Regions from separate parts of the Streptomyces sp. MST-110588 genome, predicted to be linked through region 2. Evidence: riboswitches for the same ligand, from Rfam matches in the RefSeq annotation. Region 2 holds a riboswitch; each other region holds the start of a gene.
What was found. Region 2 has a riboswitch for cobalamin ahead of KGS77_RS28825 (cobalamin biosynthesis protein). Riboswitches for the same ligand answer to the same signal wherever they lie in the genome.
Positions count from the first base shown of each region.

Region 1: linked by a shared signal. The riboswitch ahead of KGS77_RS25775 (HoxN/HupN/NixA family nickel/cobalt transporter) and the one ahead of KGS77_RS28825 (cobalamin biosynthesis protein) in region 2 are both predicted to bind cobalamin.
Region 3: linked by a shared signal. The riboswitch ahead of metE (5-methyltetrahydropteroyltriglutamate--homocysteine S-methyltransferase) and the one ahead of KGS77_RS28825 (cobalamin biosynthesis protein) in region 2 are both predicted to bind cobalamin.

Region 1 covers NZ_CP074380.1:5,889,186-5,896,245, reverse strand. The annotation lists gene KGS77_RS25790 (ABC transporter ATP-binding protein) at 809-1,603, opposite strand; gene KGS77_RS25785 (iron ABC transporter permease) at 1,747-2,883, opposite strand; gene KGS77_RS25780 (ABC transporter substrate-binding protein) at 2,937-4,052, opposite strand; cobalamin riboswitch at 4,228-4,462, shown strand; gene KGS77_RS25775 (HoxN/HupN/NixA family nickel/cobalt transporter) at 4,460-5,677, shown strand; gene KGS77_RS25770 (VOC family protein) at 5,742-6,242, opposite strand; gene KGS77_RS25765 (DoxX family protein) at 6,295-6,831, opposite strand.
Region 2 covers NZ_CP074380.1:6,577,003-6,584,062, forward strand. The annotation lists gene KGS77_RS28815 (putative cobaltochelatase) at 1-2,279, opposite strand, end outside; gene KGS77_RS28820 (cobyric acid synthase) at 2,452-4,014, opposite strand; partial or broken gene KGS77_RS28825 (cobalamin biosynthesis protein) at 4,256-5,229, opposite strand; cobalamin riboswitch at 5,354-5,507, opposite strand; gene KGS77_RS28830 (hypothetical protein) at 5,711-6,325, shown strand; gene KGS77_RS28835 (caspase family protein) at 6,332-7,060, shown strand, end outside.
Region 3 covers NZ_CP074380.1:1,145,953-1,153,012, reverse strand. The annotation lists gene KGS77_RS34555 (hypothetical protein) at 36-164, opposite strand; gene KGS77_RS05230 (hypothetical protein) at 137-709, opposite strand; gene KGS77_RS05225 (hotdog domain-containing protein) at 951-1,373, opposite strand; gene metE (5-methyltetrahydropteroyltriglutamate--homocysteine S-methyltransferase) at 1,370-3,811, opposite strand; cobalamin riboswitch at 3,967-4,115, opposite strand; gene KGS77_RS05215 (TROVE domain-containing protein) at 4,570-6,150, shown strand; gene KGS77_RS05210 (hypothetical protein) at 6,478-6,948, shown strand; gene KGS77_RS05205 (helical backbone metal receptor) at 6,981-7,060, shown strand, end outside.

The DNA of each region.
Region 1 (7,060 bases), 690 kb from region 2:
GCGCCACACCCTGCCTCCACGTCCGGATGCAACCGCGGCAACCGCAGTCGCCCGGCGATGCCCTCGGTGCGGACCGCAGCCTGGTCGTGCATCCGGCCGGTGCGGGGCGGGGCGGTCAGCCATTCACCGGAGATCGTTAAGACTGACGGGCCGAGTGGGTGTGGTGGGCCATCCCCTACGTGTTCGGGCTCAGCGTCGTCTCAGAGGCATTGGCGCTGCTCTCCTTCGGCCTGGTGCGAGGCTGGGGCGAGGCGGCGCCCCGCTGGCTGCCGGTCATCGGGGGAAGCGCATTCCGCCCTTCGCGGCTATCGTCCCCGCCGCGCTCGGCGGCCTGGGCGCGACGGCCTTCTGGGCGCCCACGCTGCTGCACTGGCTCCACGTCCCCGGCTTCGACGGAGTCGGCTTCTCCAACATCTGGTGGGAGATCCTGGCGAAGGTCTGTATCACCCCGGGCATGTTGTGGGGCCCTCTGGTACTGGCACTGACCTATGCCTACTATGTACGCCGCTGCCGCCCCTCACACTGACCGGACACCGGCGCTCTCTTGCTGCTGGATCGTCTCGCATCACCGCGACTTCCGGTTCTCCTACGCCCCTTTCGAGAACCTCAGCATCGCCATCGGCCACCGGACGCAGCACAGCCTCGTCCCCATTCAGTCCATGCCCTCATTCTCCCTGAGTGGTTGAAGTGCCTTCACTCCATGCAGCTCCTCGCCGCGTCACGAGTTGATCCACTCAAGAGCCGGCCACTTGATCCACTCAAGAGCCGACCACGCCGTGAAGCCGGGAGACGCTAAAGCCGGGAGACGCTAAAGCCGGCACCCGTCCGCATCCGCCGGCCGTCGGTGGTCGAACGCGATCAGCGGGTCGCCCGTCAGCGGATGGTCGACCACCGCGGCCCGTACGCCGAAGACCTCCGCCAGCAGCTCGGGCGTGAGCACCTCGCGCGGTGCCCCGGACGCCACCACCGCTCCTTCGTGCATCACGTGCAGCCGGTCGCAGACGGACGCCGCCGCGTTCAGATCGTGCAGCGAGACCAGCGTCGTACGGCCCTGCGCGCGCAGCAGGGCCAGCAGCTCCACCTGGTGCCGTACGTCCAGGTGGTTGGTCGGCTCGTCCAGTACCAGCACGTCCGGCTGCTGTGCGAAGGCCCGGCCGAGCAGCGCCCGCTGCCGTTCCCCGCCCGAGAGCGCGGAGAACCGGCGCCCGCCCTGGCCCGCCAGTCCCACATCGGCCAACGCCCGGGACACCACGTCACGGTCCGTTTCGTCCTCGCCCGCGAAGGCCCTCTTGTACGGGGTGCGCCCCATCGCCACGACCTCATGGACGGTGAGTTCGAAGTCGCCGCCGCGCTCCTGCGGGAGGGCCGCGATGTGCCGGGCGGCCCGCGCCGAGGGCATCGCCCGTACGTCCTCACCGGCCAGCAGCACCCGTCCGGCGTCGGGGGCCAGGTGCCGGTACACCGTACGCAGGACCGTGGACTTGCCACTCCCGTTGGGACCGACCACGCCCGCGATCTCGCCGGGTGCGGCCATCATCCGTACGCCGGCCACCACGCACCGTCCGGAGTACGACACCCGGAGATCGTCGATGTCGATACGCATCCCCGTCACTGCGCACCCGCCGTCCCCACCACTGCCGCCGTTCTCCTCACCGCTGTTCACCTGGCGCTCCCCGCTCCCGCTCCCCCTTCTTCGCTCCCCGCTCACCCTTCTCCGCTCCTTCCTCTCCCTTCCCCGCTCCCCGCTCATCTGCCGCTGTCCAGACGCCGGTCGAGGACCAGCAGCAGCACCGGCGCGCCGATCAGCGCGGTCACCACCCCCACCGGCAGTTCCTGGTCACTCATCGCCGTACGGCACACGATGTCCACCACGACCAGCAGCAGCGCGCCGGTCAGCGCCGCCAGCGGCAGCATCCTGCGATGATCGCCCCCGACGACCAGGCGGCACAGGTGCGGCACCATCAGCCCGACGAAGGCGATCGCCCCGGACACCGACACCAGGACGCCGGTGAGCAGACTCGTCACCACGAACAGCAGCCTGCGCAGCCGTACGACGTCGACGCCCACGCTCGCCGCCGTCTCGTCGCCCATGGTCATGGCGTTCAGCGCGCGGGCCCGCGACTGGAGGAACAGCAGGCCCGCCAGGACCGCGACGACCGGCAGGGCCAGCGCGCTCCAGGTCGCGCCGCTGAGGCTGCCCATGAGCCAGAACAGGACGCCGCGCGTCTGCTGCTCGTCCCCCGCCTGCAACACCAGGTAGCTGGTGAAACCGGACAGGAACTGTCCGATGCCCACGCCTGCCAGCACCAGCCGCAGCGGCGAGAAACCACCACCCCTACGGGCGAGCAGCCAGACGAGCGCGAAGGCGGCCAATGCACCGGCGAAGGCCGCCAGGGACAGGCTCAGCCCCGAAGTCACACCCCCGGCGCCCGCGCCCGATCCTGATCCCGCGCCCGCGTCCGCGCCCGCCCCGGCTCCCAGTCCCGTCCCCAGTCCCGTTCCCAGGACGATCGCGGCCACCGCGCCGAGCGACGCGCCGTTGGAAATGCCCAGCAGGTACGGGTCCGCGAGCGGATTGCGCACCAGCGCCTGGGCCGCCGTACCGATCAGTCCGAGCCCTGCCCCGACGAACGCCGCCAGCAGCGCCCTGGGCACCCTCAACTGCCAGACGATCAGGTCGTCCGTGCCGGGCCGCGGTGCCTCGCCGGACAGCCTGCGGAAGACCACCGACCACACCTGACCGGGCGCGATGTCGGTGGAGCCGAAGGAGACGGCGGCGGTCAGCGCGACCAGCAGCGCGATGCCCAGCCCGGCGGCGAGCCATCCGGCCCTGACACCACGCCCTGTACGTCCCGTACGCCCCGTAGGCCCTGTGCGCGATATGCGCACCGTACGCCGCGTACGCGCGTCTTGAGGCATACGCCCCGTACGGAGCCTCACCCGGCCTGCCCCTTCTCCCCCGACGGCCCCTTCTCCCCTGTCTGTCCCTTCTCCCCCACCTGACCCATCTGTCCCGGATACAGCGTCCGCGCGATCTTCTCCACCGTGTCCGCGTTCCCGACGCCCGCGATGGTGGTCTCCTCCGACCCGATCCGCAGGAATCTCCCTTCCTTCACCGCGCGCAGCCCCGCCGTCCCCGGGAATTCCCTGAGGAATTCCTCGGCCTGCGCGAAGGCTTTCCGGTCGGCCGCCGGGTCGCCACGGCGACGGACACCGAGCTGGATCCAGTCCGGGTCCTTCTTGACGATGTCCTCCCAGGAAACCGGCTTGAAGTCGCCCGCGCAGTCGGCGAAGACATTGCGGGCGCCGGCCTGCGTCATCACCGCGTTGGCAACCTGCCGGTTGCACACCGCGATGGGCTGTTTCGTCCCCGCGTCGAAATCGAAGAAGAAGTACGTGGGCCGCCTCGCCTCCGGAACACCGGCCACGGCCTTCCGCACCGCCGCCACCTTCTTCTCCATTCCCCGTACGAGTTCCAGCGCGCGCCGCGACGTCCCGGTGATCGCGCCGAGCCGCCGGATGTCGCCCTCGACCCCGGACAGATCCCGCTGCGGTGCGTTCTTCTTCGGTGCACAGGCGGTCGAGGCGAGGAAGACGTGCTTGATGCCGGCCGCCGAGAATTCCGCCTCGGACGGCAGGTCCCCCGCCGCGCCCATGTTGCCCATCGACGCAAAGGTGTCGACGTAGAGATCGGCCCCCGAACCGAGCAGCTTCTCTTTCGGGATCACCGCCTTGCCCAGGACCGGAACCTTCTGCGCCCGTGCGTCCAGTTCACCGGGCAACGTGCCTTTCCCGGGCGGGAATCCGGTGCCGACGATCCGGTCCCCGGCACCGAGCCGGAGCAGCATGTCCAAGGCAGAGGCATTGCTGGTCACGATTTTCGCCGGCGGTCGGGAGAACGTCGTTCTACGGCCCTCGCAATCGGTCACCGACACCGGGAAGCCGGCCGTACCGCCATCACCGCTTCCGCTTCCGCTTCCGCTGTCACCGCTGCCGCCGCTGCTTCCGCCGCCGCAGCCGGCGGCCAGTGTCGCCACGACCGCAACCGTCATCGTCACCGCGACGCCGCACTTCGCGCGAAGGCGCATCCGTACTCCCTGGAATTCGACCGATCACGGGCTCACCGCTGCGAACCCGGACCAGGTAGTCGAACGAACCCGCCGCCCGGTTCCCACCCGTCCCGAAGTGGCTCACAGCGGCTCGGTGACCGGATGACCTGGCCGGACGTTAGAGTGTCCGGGCCGTGGTGTTCGGGAAGACCGGTGACGGACCTAGAGGTCCCAGTCCGGAGCGGCCCTCGCCACTGTGATCGGGCAGTTCCCGACCCTTCCGTACGTGTCACGAGGTGTCATGCGCATCGTGCGCGCGTACGGGGCCACTGACCGCAGCCCGCGGCCGGGAAGGCCGGGCCGGGCGCGGACACCCGTAAGCCAGGAGACCGGCCACGGCATCTCACGAATTGATCCACGAGGTGCTGGAGCGTGACCACCGGATGTCCCCGTCCCCAACTCCCCCCATTCCCCCGGCTTCCCCTGCCCCTTCCCCTTCTCCTACCCCTTCCCCCTCCTCCTCTTCTTCCTCCGCCGCGCCCGAACTCCCCGCATTCCGCTGGCGGCGTCAGGACACCGTACGGACCGCGGGCCTGATAGCCGTGATAGCCGGTCTGCACGTCGTCGCCTTCGGCGTGCTGTTCCTGCTGGTCGCCCCCCACCATTACACGGTGGGAAACAAGGTGTTCGGGGTGGGACTGGGCATCACCGCGTACACCCTCGGCATGCGGCACGCCTTCGACGCCGACCACATCGCCGCCATCGACAACACCACCCGCAAACTGATGGCTGACGGAAAGCGGCCCGTTTCGGTCGGCTTCTGGTTCGCGCTGGGGCATTCCAGCGTCGTGGTCGCAATGGCGGCACTGGTGGCGGGCGGCGCGCAGCTCGCCGGTGTCCTGATGGACGACGAGTCCCGTACGCACCAAATCCTCGGCACCGTCGGCACCACCGTCTCCGGTACCTTCCTCTACCTCATCGCCGCCCTCAACCTCGTGGCGCTGGCGGGCATCTGGCGAGTCTTCCGGGCCATGCGCGAGGGCCGCTACAACGAGCGGGAACTGGAGGAGCACCTCGATTCCCGTGGCTTCATGAACCGCGTTCTGGGCCGTTTCACGCGTTCCATCACCCGGCCCGGCCAGATGTTTCCGCTCGGTTTTCTCTTCGGGCTCGGCTTCGACACCGCAACCGAGGTGACGCTGATGGTGATGGCGGGCAGCGGTGCCGCCGCCGGCCTCCCCTGGTACGCGATTCTCTGCCTGCCGCTCCTTTTCGCCGCCGGCATGAGCCTGTTCGACACCCTGGACGGTACGTTCATGAATTTCGCGTACCAATGGGCCTTCTCGAACCCGGTACGCAAGGTCTACTACAACCTCACCATCACCGGGCTGTCGATCGCCGTCGCGTTCTTCATCGGCACCATCGAGCTGGTGTCCGTCCTGCACGAGAAACTCGGGCTCAGCGACGGCCTCACGGGCTGGATATCGTCCCTGAACCTGGACAACGTCGGCTTCGTCATCGTGGGCCTGTTCGTGGTGGTCTGGGCCGCGGCCCTCGCGTACTGGCGCCTGGCCGGCGTCGAAAAGCGCTGGGCGTCCCGTACGGCACAGGCCCCGCAGGAGACCTGAGCGCACCGCTCGGCCGCGGCGGCCCCTCCGGCACTCCCGCCGGGTGGGCCGCCGCGCGCCCCCGTCAGGTGGCCGACCCCGCGGCGGCCCCCGTCACCCTGTCCGGCCCCCACCGCTTGAGTTCCTCGTTCAGGTCCAGTGGACGCACCAGCTCCCGTTCCCCGGCGCCCGGCCAGTCCTCGCGCGGCACACGCCACATGACCTCGAACTCGTTGCCGTCCGGGTCCTTGGCGTACAGCGACTTGGACACGATGTGGTCGCTGGCACCGACCAGGGAACCGCGTCCGGCGAGATCGGCGGCGGCCTCGGCCAGCTCCCCCAGCGTGCCGACCTCCCACGCCAGGTGGTAGAGCCCCACCCGCCCCTTTTCCGGAGCCGGCGCGTCCATCCCCACGGCGAACAGTCCGAGATCGTGGTCGTTCTGCGATCCCTCGGCACGGAGAAACGCAGCCCGCCCGGGGATTTCCTTGTCCACGGAAAACCCGAAGACCTCCGTATAGAACGCCACGGACCGGGCCACGTCACGTACATAAAGCACCGCGTGATTCAGCCGACGCACGCTCACCACACCACTCCCCAACTCCTCATTTCCTGCCGCTCACTCTTCCCCTGCCCCGTCATTTCCGGATCAGCAGAATCACACCGGCCGCCAGTATGGCGAGCACCAGGGCCGCAACCCCGTAAGTGAGCTTGTGCGTACGCAGCCCCGGCACGAACCGGTCCAGGGCGTACGGGCCGGGGCCGGCCAGCGTGATCGAGGCCGCGACCGCCGTGAGCAGCAGCTCGTACTCCACCCCTTTGGGGGAGAAGAAGCCGCCGCCCCACTTCACCGCGAGCGCGTTGATCATCGTTCCGACGATCGCCGCCCCGGCGAGCGGGGTGAGCAGACCCACCGCGAGCCCGAGCCCGCCCAGGGTCTCGCTGAGCCCGGCCACGACCGCCATCGCCTTGCCGGACGGGTATCCGCTCGCCGTGAAGAACTGCCCGGTCCCCTCCAGCCCGCCCCCGCCGAACCAGCCGAACAGCTTCTGCGCGCCGTGCACGGCCATGGTCAGCCCGATCGCGAGCCGCAACAGGAGCAGGCCCGCGCCATAGCCGTACGGGGACGAGGCGGACCGCGCGGGCGCGCCGAGTGTGCCAAGGGGAGACGTCATACGAGCGCCCTTCCATCCACCGGCCGAAACAGCCGGACTACCGAACTACGGGGCCACCGGGCCACCGGGCCACCGGACTACCCGGAACCAAAGTACTTGAACTTTCAAGTCACTACTTCGACCGACCATACACACAGATTGAAAGTTAAACAACCCTCGCCGCTCACTCCCCCTTCCCGCAGCTCGCCGCTTCCGCCGCTCGACCGCTGTGGCGCTCGGCCCGCCCCAC
Region 2 (7,060 bases):
GTGTCTTGAGCGTTCCGTACATGCGCTGCGTTGCGTGCGTGCTCTGCGGTACGTGCGTGCGCTGCGTTCGTTGTGTGTTCCACGTTGCGTGCGTGTTCCGCGTGCCGTGTCCGGCGGGTCCGCGACGCCTCCGGGCCGCGGTGTGCGTCGCGTACGTCGCGGACCTGCCGTACGTCCCGTACGAGCGCCGAGACGCTGTCCGCGCGCAGTTCCTCCAGCGTGACGGCGGTGGCCCCCAGGTCGCGGGCCAGTTCGCCCGCGAGCCCGAGCCGTACCGGCCCGCTCTCGCAGTCCACGACCACCGACGCGACACCGTCCCCGGCCAGCAGCCGGGCCGCCCGCGAGGACCGCTGGAGCGGCTCCCGGCCGCCGGTCGCCCGGCCGTCGGTGACGACCACCAGCAGCGGGCGGCGCGAGGGGTCCCGCATCCGCTCGACCCGCAGCACCTCGTGGGCCTTGAGCAGGCCCTCGGACAGCGGCGTACGGCCGCCGGTGGGCAGCTTCTCCAGCCGGGCCGCGCCCGCCTCCACCGATGAGGTCGGCGGCAGCGTCAGCTCCGCACCCGTACCGCGGAAGGTGATCAGCCCGACCTTGTCGCGCCGCTGGTAGGCGTCCAGGAGCAGCGAGAGCACCGCGCCCTTGACCGCGCTCATGCGCTGCCGCGCGGCCATCGACCCGGAGGCGTCCACGACGAAGAGGACGAGGTTGCCCTCGCGGCCCTCGCGCACCGCCTCGCGCAGATCGTCCCGGCGCAGGACCAGGCCGCTGCCGGCCCGTCCGCGCGCCCGCTGGTGCGGGGCGGCGGCCTGGACGGTGGCCGCCAGGTGCAGTTTGCCCAGCGCGCCCCGGGGGCGGCGGGCGCCGGTGGTGCGGCCGTGTGCCGTACGGGCCCGGGAGCGGCGGCCGTCGGCGCCCTCGCCCAGGCCCGGCACGTCCAGCCGCCGGGTCCTGAACGGCTCGGCCGCGCCGACGGCGGCCTTCTCACCGCCCCGGCCGTCCTGGCTGTCCGCGCCGGCCTGGCCGGCGTCCTCGGGGCGGCCGGAGCGGGCCTGCGGGCCATCCGGCGCCGGAGCGCGGTCGGGCCCGGACGCGGGCGGCTGTTCGGGGAGCTGCGGCCGGTCGTGCGGGGGCCGCGCATCCTCGCCGGGTGCCCCGTCCGTACCGCCGTCACCGTCCTGCGGCGGCTGTCCGCCGCCCGGTCCGCCGGGCCCGTCCGGACCGTCGCCGTCCGGGTCCGGCTCCGGGCCGTCGTCCTCGTCCTGGTCCGCGGCGAACTCCTCCAGCGTCCGGTCGAGCTTGTCCTCGTCCAGGCCGGGGGCGTCGAAGGGATTGCGCCGGCGGCGGTGCGGGAGGGCCAGCAGCGCGGCCTGCCGTACGTCCTCCTCGCGGACCTCCGTACGGCCCGCCCACGCCGCCAGCGCGCAGGCGGTGCGCGCCATCACGATGTCGGCGCGCATGCCGTCCACCTCGAACGCGGCACAGACCGCGGCGATCTGACGCAGCGCGGCGTCGCCGAGCACCACGGACGGCAGCAGGGCGCGGGCGGCGGCGATACGGTCCCGCAGCGCCTCTTCCTCCGTGGCCCAGCGCGCGGCGAAGCCGGCCGGGTCGGCGTCGTAGTCCAGCCGGCGCCGTACGACCTGGACCCGCTGGTCCGGCTCGCGGGAGGCCGCGACCTCCACCGTCAGGCCGAAGCGGTCCAGCAACTGCGGGCGCAGCTCACCCTCTTCGGGGTTCATCGTCCCCACCAGCAGGAAGCGCGCCGCGTGCCGTACGGAGACGCCTTCGCGCTCCACGTAGGAGGCGCCCATGGCGGCGGCGTCCAACAAGGAGTCCACGAGGTGGTCATGGAGCAGATTGACCTCGTCGACGTACAGCACGCCGCGGTGCGCTTCCGCCAGCAGGCCCGGCTCGAAGGCCTTCACGCCCTCCGACAGCGCTCGCTCGATGTCCAGCGCGCCGACGAGCCGGTCCTCGGACGCGCCGATGGGGAGTTCGACCATTTTGGCGGGGCGCTCGACGCCGGCACCTGTCTGCTCGTGCGGCCCGTCCGGGCAGCCAGGGTCCGGCGCGGCCGGGGCGCAGGAGAAACGGCAGCCGGGCACGACGTCGACGTGCGGCAGCAGCGAGGCGAGCGCCCGGACGGCGGTGCTCTTGGCGGTGCCTTTCTCGCCGCGGACGAGCACGCCGCCCACGGCCGGTGAGACCGCGTTCAGCAGCAGCGCCAGCCGCAGGTCGTCCATGCCGACGATCGCGGTGAAGGGGTAGGGGTTGGTCACGTGCCGATCACTCCTTCGAGTGGCTTGCGAAGACTGCCGGCCGAACTACGGGCGCCGGGGAGCGATCTCGCAGCCTCGGCTCCGCCTGAGCGGAGGTGGTCCACTTCTGCACGAGCAGTTGGCTGGGCCGCTGCTGTGGTCCCCGCGTCCGCGGGGTTGCCGCCGGGGCCGCTCACGGCGCCCCCGGCGGTATGAACGGCAGCCCGTCCGGCACTCCGCCCTCGATGAGCCGCAGCAGCGCGTCGGTGTCCGCGTGCTCCTCGATCAGGTCGCCGAGGCGGTCCAACTGCTCCTCGCGCAGCGCCGCGAAGCTGGTGTCGGGAGCGGGCACGAACGCCCGGCCCGCGTCGGCCGCGACCCGCCGCAGGAAGGCCCGCCGGAAGGCGTCGCTCTCCAGCGAGCCGTGCCAGTGCGTGCCCCACACCACACCGGACCGGCAGCCGTCCAGGGCGGTGCCCGCGCCGTCGGTCAAGAAGGGCTCCGCGCCGTCGACCTCGGCCACGCCGTGGTGGATCTCATACCCCTCGACCGGCTCGCCCAGCGCCCGACCCGTCGGCCGGGCCAGCGTCTTGTCCACCGCGAACCGTACGCGTACGGGCAGCAGCCCCAGCCCCTGGACGACCCCGGCCCGGGACTCGACCTCGTCCTCGATGCGCTCGCCCAGCATCTGGTAGCCGCCGCAGATGCCCAGCACCGGGCGGCCCTCGGCGGCCCGCCGCCGTACCGCGTCGGCCAGGCCGCGCTCGCGCAGCCACCGAAGGGCGCGCACGGTGCCGCGGGTCCCGGGCAGCACCACCAGGTCCGCGTCGGCCAGTTCCTCGGGGCGGTCCACGAACCGCACCACCACGCCGGGTTCGGCGGCCAGCGCGTCCACGTCCGTGAAGTTGGACATCAGCGGCACCGCGGCGACCGCGACCCGCAGCACGTCCGCGCCGTGCGGCGGCGCCACCACGCTCTCGCGCACCGCGCCCCGCAGGGAGACCCGCAGGCCGTCCTCCTCGTCGATGCCCAGGCCGTGGGTGAAGGGCAGCACGCCCAGCGTCGGCCGGCCGCTCAGCCCCTTGAGCATGTCCAGCCCGGGTTCCAGCAGCGACACATCACCGCGGAACTTGTTGACGAGGTAGCCGGCGACCAGCGCCTGGTCCTCCTTGGACAGCAGCGCCGTGGTGCCGAAGAAGGAGGCGAAGACGCCGCCGCGGTCGATGTCGCCGACCACCACGACCGGCAGTCTGCCGGCCCGCGCGATGCCCATGTTCACGATGTCGGTGCGCCGCAGGTTGATCTCCGCCGGGCTGCCGGCCCCCTCGCAGATCACCGCGTCGTGGGTGCGCCGCAGCTCCTCCAGGCACGCCGTGACGGTGTCGAACAACTGCTCCTGGCGGCCCGCGTGGTAGCCCCGGGCACTCAGCTCACCCACCGGCTTGCCCAGCAGCACCACCTGGCTGCTGCGGTCGCCGCCCGGCTTGAGCAGCACCGGGTTCATCAGCGCGCTCGGCTCTACGCGGGCCGCGGCGGCCTGCATGGCCTGCGCCCGCCCGATCTCCGCGCCCTCGCGCGTCACGTACGAATTGAGCGACATGTTCTGCGCCTTGAAGGGCGCCACGCGGACGCCCTTGCGGGACAGCCAGCGGCAGATGCCGGCCGTCACCACGCTCTTGCCCGCGTCGGACGTGGTGCCCGCCACCAGCAGCCCACCACCGAGGGCGCCGCCCGGCGCCGTACCGCGGCTGCTCACGCTGTCCCGGCCGCTTCGGCCGTCGTGGTCACTGCGACCGCTCACAGGGCACTCCTCGCCATGTCCTCACCATCACGTCCCGCCACCGCAAGGCTGCCCGGAACCGGCCCGTGCGGCCCGTACGACCTGCCCGGTGCGTACGGCTCGGGCGCGCCGGGCAGGCCCGGCCCGTACGCTCCGTCCGGCGTCCGGGGGCGGGCCAGGGCCGCGCTCCCGCGCCGGCGCATCGCCGGCCGCCGCCTCACGACGACCGCCTCCTCGCGGCCGGCCGCGCGTTCAGCGCACCGGCCACGGCCCGCCCCGCGACGGTCACCGCCAGCGCCAGCGCGCTCACCCGGCGCGAGAGCGCCACCGCCCGCTCCACGTCCCGCACCGCGACGGCCCGCCCCGCGCCGCCGTTGAGCACCGGCCGGTGCTCGACGCGCCCGCCGTACGCCAGCGTGCCCCCAGCCGCAGCCCCAGCGCGCCCGCGAAGGACGCCTCCACCGGCCCCGCGTTGGGGCTCGGGTGGGCCCCGCCGTCCTGGCGCCAGGCGCGCCACGCGCCCCGCCGGTCCGGCCCGGCGAGCACGGTCAGGGCCGCCGTCAGCCGGGCCCCCGGCCAGCCGGCGACGTCGTCCAGCCGGGCCGACGCCCAGCCGAAGCGCCGGTAGCGCGGCGACTTGTGACCCACCATCGCGTCCAGCGTGTTCACCGCCCGGAAGGCCACCAGCCCCGGCACACCGGCCACCGCGCCCCATACGAGCGCGCCGACCACCGCGTCGGAGGTGTTCTCCGCGACGGACTCCACCACCGCGCGCGCGATCTGCTGCCCGTCCAGCGCCTGGGGGTCGCGCCCGCACAGATGCGGCAGCCGCTCGCGGGCCACCTCCAGGTCGCCCGCCTCCAGCGCGCCGCCGATCGCCCGCGCCTCGCGGCGCAGCGACGTGCCGCCCAGGACGGCCCAGGTGGCGGCGGCGGTCAGCGCGAGGGAGGCGCGGGAGGAGGACCGTACGGTACGGGCCAGCAGCGCGGCCCCGGCGGCGGCCCCGCCGGCGCACAGCGCGGCGTGCACCGCTCCGTACCCGCGGTGGTCGCGCCACAGCCCGCGCTCCACGGCGCCCGCGGCCCGCCCGAAAGCGGCCACCGGATGACCGCGCCGGGGATCGCCCGCGATCAGGTCACCGAGGAAGCCCAGGGCCGCGCCGCACGCGTACGTGGCGTGTTCGGCACGCATCGGATCAGGCCGCCGTCACGCCTTGGAGGGACGGTACGGCACGAAGGGATCTCGAACTGCGGCCGGGCATGGCGGTGTGTCCTCACTCAGGGTCCGCGCCCTGGTTCGACGTGAACGGCGACGAGAGTCTCCTGGCTCCCGGATCGGCGTCTCCTCCGGCCTTCCAGTCCGTACGCGCACACCCGAGGCGGGCGCGGGCCGGGCCGTGGCCTTCGCTGGAGGAACGCTCCCCGGTGACAGTGGCGGGACCGCGCCGGATTCTCACCGGACTTCCTCATCTGTCGCCGAATGGCTCCGGCAGTCCACCACGCTCCGCGAAGGCCCGTCAACTCGCCTGTGACCTGCGGTGAGGCCGGTACGTGGGCACTGTGGCGCGCGCCACAGGGTAAGGGGGGCGTCACATACGGTTGCCTGTGCCGCCGCTGGCGCGTCACTATCTGGTGCACGGCGGGCGATGGGGCTCGCCGGAAGGGGGCCGGGAATGCCGGACAGTGCAAGCCGCCGTGAGTTCCGCCTCAGGATCACGGGCACCAACAATCCGCACCAGGACATCGAGGACCTCAAGGCGTGGCTGGAGCGCGAGCCCTGGCTGGCCGGCCAGGGACACGAGTGGGTGGTGCGGCCACAGTCGGATGACGAGGGGCAACGGCCGGAAGGGGCGGAACGGGCGGAAGGGCTCGAAGGGGCGGAGAAATCCGGGCGGCCCGTACGGACCGGACAACCCGGGCGGCCCGTACGGACCGGACAACCCGGACGGCCTGTACGGACCGGACAGCCGGGCCGGCCGGACACCGGGCGCCGGGACATGGCGATCGGCGCGGACGAGCTGATCCTGGTGGTGACCGGCGCGTTCACCGCCGAGATCACCAAGAGCCTGCTCATCACCCTGCGGGAGTGGCTCAGACAGCGCCGCGAGGAGCGCGCCGCCGGCGAGGAGCCCGGCGTCGCGCTCGGTGACGGCGGCGGCCTGCGCGACATCGGCGACGCACCGCCGGGAGACCGGCCGCCCGGCAACCGGCCCTGCGGCAGCCGGCCCCCCGGGCGCCCGGATCCCCGCGCCGGTACGGACGAAGGCGGCGGCGCCGGCGAGGGATGAGCCGCGATGTCCGTATATGACGCGCGTGGCAAACGGAACCGGGCGCTGCTCATCTGTGTGAGCGACTACGAGACCCTCCCCAAGCTCCCGGCGGTCGAGGCCAACGCGGAGGAACTCAAACGCGCCCTGACCGACAAGAACACCGACCTGTTCACCGAGCGCGAAGTGCGCATCTGCCGGCCCCGGGAGCCCTGGGAGCTGGACCAGGCGCTGGACACCGTCGCCGCCGAGGCGCGCGGCCTGCTGCTCATCCACTTCTCCGGCCACGGCAGGGTCCGGCTCAACGGCGGCGACCTGCAACTGATGGTCGGCGTCTCACGGACGGGCCAGACCCACAAGGCGGTCTCCTGGCAGCAGACCGTCCTGCCCTATCTGGAACACTCGCGGGCCGACCGCGTCGTGATCATCCTGGAGTGCTGCTTCTCGGGCAACGCCGACGAGGGGTTCCACTCCCGTCGCAAACCCATGTCCCTCCTGATGGCCGCCCAGCCCAACCGGCGCATCTTCAGCGGCGAGGAGCCGTTGGGCGGCACGGTCTTCACCCGCGCCGCCGTCCAGATCCTGCGCGAGGGCATTCCGGGCCGGCCGTACGTGACCTTCGAGGACTTCGTACGGGCGCTGCGCGAGCGGCTCGCCGACGAGGAGACCCCGATGGGCGACGTCTGGGAGCCCCGGTCGGCCAAGCAGAACACCGTCGACGACGTCGTCCTCTCCTTCGCCACGCCCGAAGTCCGG
Region 3 (7,060 bases), 5.4 Mb from region 2:
CCGTGCCCGGCTCGCGGGAGCCGGGCACGGCCCTGTCAGCCGGCGGTGCCGGCCAGGCGACGCATGATCGTCATGAGTTCGTCGGGCGGGGCGATCCGCATCGTCCGGCTCTCCTGGTCGACGAGCGTGATCGACGTCAGGGTGCCGGCGCGCCACCAGAACACCCGGGGGACAGGCGTCCGGGGCCGTCCTCGTAGGCGCCCTGCCCGAACTGCGCCAAGGCGTTGACGGCCTCGCCCACGTGCTCGTCGGTGAGCGGGTAGAACACGAGGTTGTGCCGGTTCGGGACGACCAGCAGCACACCCTCGTCCGGTATCCCGGGGCCGCCGGCGGCCCGCACCGCCTCTTCGAAGACGAGCACCTTGCTGGCCGCGAACACCGACTCCGGATGGCCGAGGATGTGGAGGACCGCGCCACCGGGGAGATCGACGGTGTCGTAATTGACCGGCTCACTGAGCAGGTTGGTACGCGCGGCGGCCACGAGGGTGTCCCACGCGACGAGGGCCACGTCGCGGTCACTGAGGACGCGGACGTTCTCAGGGGTGTCCAGGGCGATGCCCGCGAGGAGGTCCGTGGCCAGTGGCCGCAGGTGGCTGAACTGCCCTCGTGCTTCCTCGGGTATCGACTCCTCGGCGACCAGCCGCAGGTACACGCTGCGCAGGGGGTCGGGGGCACCGCTGTGGCCGGTGCGGGCTGACAGGTCGCTCATTCGCAGTTCCTCGGGATCTGATGGGTGGTCGGTGAGCGGCTCACAGGTGGAGCAGCTCACCGATCAGATCACGCCGCCCGGCGCCCGCGCACCGTGGCCCGGCGACGAGCAGGCGGGGGCGCCGAAGCGGCCGGGCAGACCACTTCGGCACCCGGTCCCCGTTGCCGGTGGTGAGGCCCGGTACCGCTTCCGTACGCGGCCTTACCAAGTCACGGCCGCACAGCCCCACGGCGCCACGGCCTCACGGCGTCCTCAGCATCGGTACGTGCCGGGGCAGCCCGTCCGCGTCGACGGCGACGAACGTCAGTCGGGCGGTGGCCACTTGGGCCGTGGGGCCCGAGGAGTTCCAGCGCTCGGCGGTCACCCGTACCGCCACGACCATCGAGGTACGGCCCACCTGCTCGACGGCCGCGCTGACGGTCAGCAGGTCACCGGCCCGTACCGGCGCGTGGAAGGTCATCGCGTCGACGGAGGCGGTCACCGCGGGCCCGTCCGCGTGCCGGCCGGCCGCCGCTGCCGCGGCGTCGTCCACCAGCCGCATCACCGCGCCGCCGTGCACGGTGCCGTAAAGATTCGTGTCCTGCTCGCTCATGATGTGCGCGAGGGTGACGGCGGAGTCGGCCGGGGCCTTGTGGGCCGGGCCGAAGGAGAGATCGGTGCTCAAGGGTGCCTCTCAGTCCTGGGGAGCGGACGGCGACGGGGAGGTGGCGGGGGCCGGGGGAGGGGCCGGGGCGACGGTGGAGGGGTCCGACGGGCCTGAGGGTTCCCGGTCCCCGCCGGCAGCGTGGCCCGTACCGCGTGGGCGGCGGCCACCATGCGCTCCAGCGCCGGTTCCACCTCCCGCGGCGAGCGGGTCTTCAGCCCGCAGTCCGGATTGACCCACAGCCGCTGGGCGGGCACCGCGCGCAGCGCCTGCCCGATCAGCTCCGTCATCTGTGCCACGGACGGCACCCGCGGCGCGTGGATGTCGTACACGCCGGGCCCCGCCGCCCGCGGGTACCCGGCCGCCGCCAGCTCGCCGGCCACCGCCATCCGCGACCGGGCCGCCTCCAGGCTGATCACATCGGCGTCCAGCTCCTCGATGCCGGCCAGCACGTCACCGAACTCGGCGTAGCACATGTGCGTATGGATCTGGGTGTCCGCGCGCACGCCGGAGGTCGCCAGCCGGAACGCCTCGGTGGCCCAGTCCAGATAGGCCCGGTGCGCCGGGCGGCGCAGTGGCAGCAGCTCGCGCAGCGCCGGCTCGTCCACCTGGATGATCCCGGTCCCCGCCGCCTCCAGGTCGGCGACCTCCTCGCGCAGGGCCAGCGCGACCTGCCGGGCGGTGTCGGCCAGTGGCTGGTCGTCGCGGACGAAGGACCAGGCGAGCATGGTCACCGGCCCGGTGAGCACGCCCTTGACGGGGCGCTCGGTCAGCGACTGCGCGAAACCGGTCCACTCCAGGGTCATCGGCGCCGGGCGGCAGACATCACCGGCCAGGATCGGCGGACGCACGTACCGGGTGCCGTAGGACTGGACCCAGCCGTGCCGGGTGGCCAGGAAGCCGGTCAGCCGCTCGGCGAAGTACTGCACCATGTCACCCCGTTCGGGCTCGCCGTGCACCAGGACGTCCAGCCCCGCCTTCTCCTGGAAGGCGATGACCTCGCGCACCTCCTGCGCGATACGGGAGCGGTACCCGGCGGCGTCGATCCGCCCCGAGCGCAGCTCCGCACGGGCCCGCCGCAGCCGGCCGGTCTGCGGGAAGGAGCCGATGGTGGTGGTCGGCAGCGGCGGCAGGCCGAACCGGGCGCGCTGGGCCGCGGCCCGCTCCCGGTACTCCTGGGGGCGGCGGGTCTGGGCGGCGGTGACCGCGGCGGCCCGCTCCCGTACGGCGTCGTCGCGGACGAGCGCGGAGCCCGCCCGGGAGGCCAGCGCCGCCCGGTTGGCCGCGAGCCGCGGGGCGATGGCGTCCCGGCCCTGGTTCAGGGCCCGGGCCAGCAGCGCGACCTCTTCGGTCTTCTGCCGGGCGAAGGACAGCCAGCGGGCGATCTGCGGGTCCAGGTCGCGTTCGGCGGTGACGTCCAGCGGGACGTGCAGCAGCGAGCAGGAGGGCGCGACGTCCACCCGCCCGGCCAGCCCGAGCAGGGTGGCGAGCGTTCCCAGGGCCTTCTCCAGGTCCGCTGCCCAGACGTTGCGGCCGTCCACGACGCCCGCCACCAGCCGCTTGCCCGGCAGGCCGCCGATCGCGGCGAGCGCGTCCACGTCGGCCGCGGCGGGGCCGGTGAAGTCCATCGCCAGGCCCTCGACGGGCGAGTCGGCCAGCGGGCGCAGCGCCTCGCCCAGCGCGTCGAAGTAGGAGGCCACCAGCAGCTTGGGCCGGTCGGCGGCGGCGCCCAGGAACCGGTAGGCGCGGGCGGTGGCGGACAGCACCGACCGGGGCTGGTCCTGGACGAGCACCGGCTCGTCCAGTTGCGCCCACCGCGCCCCGGCGGCCCGCAGATCGGCCAGTACGGACGCGTAGACCGGCAGCAGCCGGTCCAGCAGCGTCAGCGGCTCGAAGTGCGGGTCGGTGCCCGGCGCGGGCTTGGCCAGCAGCAGGAAACTGACGGGGCCCAGCAGTACGGGACGGGCCCGCAGCCCCTCCCGCCGCGCCTCGGTGTACTCCGCCACCTGCTTGCGGGAGTCGGCGGTGAAGACCGTGCCCGCGCTCAACTCCGGCACCAGGTAGTGGTAGTTGGTGTCGAACCACTTGGTCATCTCCAGCGGTTCGGCCTCGGCGGTGCCACGCGCCATCGCGAAGTAGGTGTCGAGGCCGCCGGTGGCCGCGGCGCGGTGCCGGGCCGGGACGGCGCCCACCATCCAGGCGGTGTCCAGCACATGGTCGTACAGCGAGAAGTCACCGGTGGGAATCTCCTCGACGCCCGCGGCCCGCAGTTCGGCCCGTACGCCGGCCCGCAGCTCCCGCGCGGTCTCCAGCAGTCGCCCGGCGTCGGTACCGCCGGACCAGTAGCCCTCGACGGCCTTCTTCAGCTCCCGGCCCGGCCCCTGCCGGGGATAGCCGTGGAGGGTGGCCAGCGCGGCCGGGGCCGGCGCCCGGCGCCCGTTCGGTGATGCCTGGGTCACGGAACTCTCCTTCGCGAGTCCTGAAGCGACCCCGCGGAGCGCCGTGCGGGCACCGGAAGGGCACGGGAAGAGGAGACCGTCCCGTACGCTCCCGCCGCCGACCCGCCCACGAGGTCACGGTCCACCGCGCACCCGGCGGGCGCACGGGCAGTGGCAGGTCTTCGGACTCGCGGGCACGCCCGGCCTCCTGGGGCCGGGCACCTACTGGCCGTCGCTTCCCGGACTCGCGTCCAGTGCGTATGACGGCGGTCGTTCCCACTCACCGCTGCGGGGCAGTTCCGGATTTCCACCGGATTCCCTCTTACGACGCTCCCGCCTGGCGGACGGGGCGAACCGACTGCGCTTGGCAGCGTACAACCCCGGTGTGACGGGCGGGTGTCGCGACGGCCACGGCCGCGACGGGCCCGGCGGCCGGCGGGGGCTGATTAATTCGGGTGACGACGCGGGGCGGGCCTTCTAGGCTCCTTTCCACGAACGCACCTCCCGGTGCGAAGACGACGGTTACTTCCGGTGCTGATTCGGGTTCGACTCCTGAAATCGTTCCGCCGTGTGCGGTACGGCGTTTACCTGCCGTCGTCGGCCTTGATCTCGGGAGGCGCGACGGCACCGGAGCGCCCGGTGCGCAGGCGGCGGTTACTTCGCTTCCCACGCAGCCCGCCGCCGACTTCCGATCTCGGGCGCCCCGGTCCGCTCCTCGCGCCTTCCCTCAGCGGCTCCGCGCACCACCGCACCACACACCGCTCCACCCGGGGGAAGAGATGAGCAAGTTCAACCGCGCCCTCAAGCGCTTCACGGGCACCGTCACCCACGAGGGCGGCGCCGCGTACACCCGGGCCGCGAAGGACGAACTGGTCCTGCTGGCCGTCGTCAACATGGTCGGTGAGCAGACCTTCTACGAGAAGGCCGGCGAGCGCGACGAGCGGTACCGGTCCCTGGTGCGGACCGTGGCCGTCCAGGACGCCGAATGGACCGCCGGCTTCCTGGCCTGGCTGCGCGGTGAGGCAGGCATGCGCTCCGCGTCGGTGGTCGCCGCCGCCGAAGCCGTCAAGGCACGGCTGGACGCCGGGCTGCACGGCGGCAACCGCCGCCTGGTGGACGCGGTGTGCCTGCGTGCCGACGAGCCGGGGGAGCTGCTGGCGTACTGGACGGGGACGTACGGGCGCGCCGTGCCCAAGCCCGTCAAGCGGGGCCTGGCCGACGCCGTACGCCGCCTGTACACCGAACGCGCCCTGCTGAAGTACGACACCGGCAGCCACGCCTTCCGCTTCGGGGACGTCCTGGAACTGGTGCACGCCACGCCCCACCCGGACCGGGCGGCCTGGCAGGGCGACCTCTTCCGGCACGCCCTGGACCGCCGGCACGGCCGCGCCAACCCCGTACCGCGGACGCTGGCGACCGTACGGGCCCGGGCCGCGCTGGCGGAACTGCCGGCCGGCGAGCGGCGGGCGGTACTGGAGCGGCCGGACGCCGCCGAGGTGCTGCGCGCGGCCGGGATGACCTGGGAGGCGGTGGCCGGCTGGCTCCGGGGCCCGATGGACGCGGCGGTCTGGACGGCGCTGCTGCCCTCCATGGGATACATGGCGCTGCTGCGCAACCTGCGGAACCTGGACGAGGCCGGAGTGCCCGACGAGGTGGCCGAGCAGGTCGCCGGGCGGCTCGCCGACCCCGCCGAGGTCGCCCGCTCCCGGCAGTTCCCCTACCGCTTCCTGTCCGCCTACCGCGCCGCGCCCTCGCTGCGCTGGGGCCACGCGCTGGAGACGGCGCTGACCGCCGCGAGCGCCAACATCCCGCGCCTGCCCGGCCGCACCCTCGTACTCGTCGACACCTCCGCGTCCATGGAAGGCCCGGTCACCGGCGGCTCCCGGATCCGGCACGTGGACGTCGGCGCGCTCTTCGGCGTGGCCCTCGCGCACCGTGGCAGCGCGGTGGACCTGGTCGGTTACGCCACCGGGCGCTTCCGGCACCCGCTGACGCCGGGCGGCTCGGTGCTCCGCGACGTCGACGCGTTCTGCGCGCGGATCGGCGAGGTGGGGCACGGCACGGAGACGGTCGCGGCGCTCCAGGCGGCCTACCGGGGGCACGACCGGGTAGTGATCATCTCCGACATGCAGGCTTTCGAGCACCGCGCGGGCCGCCGCCAGGTGTCGGTCTCCGACGCGGTGCCCGCCGACGTGCCGGTGTTCGGGGTGGACACCACGGGGTACGCCGCCTCGTCGATCGACGCCGCACGGCCGCTGCGCTACGAGATCGGCGGCTTCAGCGACAAGCTGTTCACCATGGTCGGGCTGCTGGCGGGCGGTGAGCGGGCGCGGTGGCCGTGGGAGACGGCGGCGGCGTGAGGCCGCGGGGCCTGAGGGGATGACGGAGCGGGCGTACGGCACGCGGGCGCACGGGCGTGACGGCGTGGAGGCGGTACGGGCCGACGGCGCACGGGCGTGACGGCGTGGAGGGATGAGGGCCGACGGCGCGACGGCGTGCGGGGACACGCCGGCGGGTATGAACCCGTCGTGGCCCCTCGTTCCCTGGAGGCACTTGCCCCTGACGGCGTATCGGGGCTCCGGACGGTCCTGCCCGCGTCGCGCCGGAGCGGGTTCGATGGTTCCCTCCCAGTGAGCCGGATTGTCTTTCGCGGTCACCGGGACCGCGACCGGCGGCTGGAGATGATCATGAAGGCTGTGCGTACGTCCGCCGTCGCCCTGATCGCCGTCGCCACCCTGGGCCTGGCCGCACCCGTCGTGTCGGCCTCCACCCACCCCAATCCGGTGATACCGGGCCGCAGCGTCAGCATCAGCGACGACAAGCGGTGCGGCGCGGGCCACCAGGCCAAGGCGACCTCGGACCTGTTCGGTGACGTGCCGCTGGCACCGGGGGGCGACCACATGGGCGCGGAGGCCCGGATCGGCACCTCCGCCGCGACCGGCACCTACCGGGTCACGATCGAGTGCGGGCCCGGCGGCGACCGGTTCACCGAAACCCTGGCCGTGCGCGGCGCGGACCCCTCCGCGGACGCCAGGACCGGGCTCGGCGGCGGCGTCGGCGAGGTGAGCGTCGCCCAGGCCGCGGGCGGCGTGGCGCTGCTCATCCTGGCGGGCGGGGCGTCGTACCTGATGCACCGGCACGCCGGCCGACGACCCTGACGGGGGCCGCCACGCACGCGTACGGTGGGGTGATGACCGGTCACATACCCAGGCGGCGCGTGGTGTCGCTGGTCCCGTCCCTGACCGAGGCGGTGGCCACCGAAGCACCGGA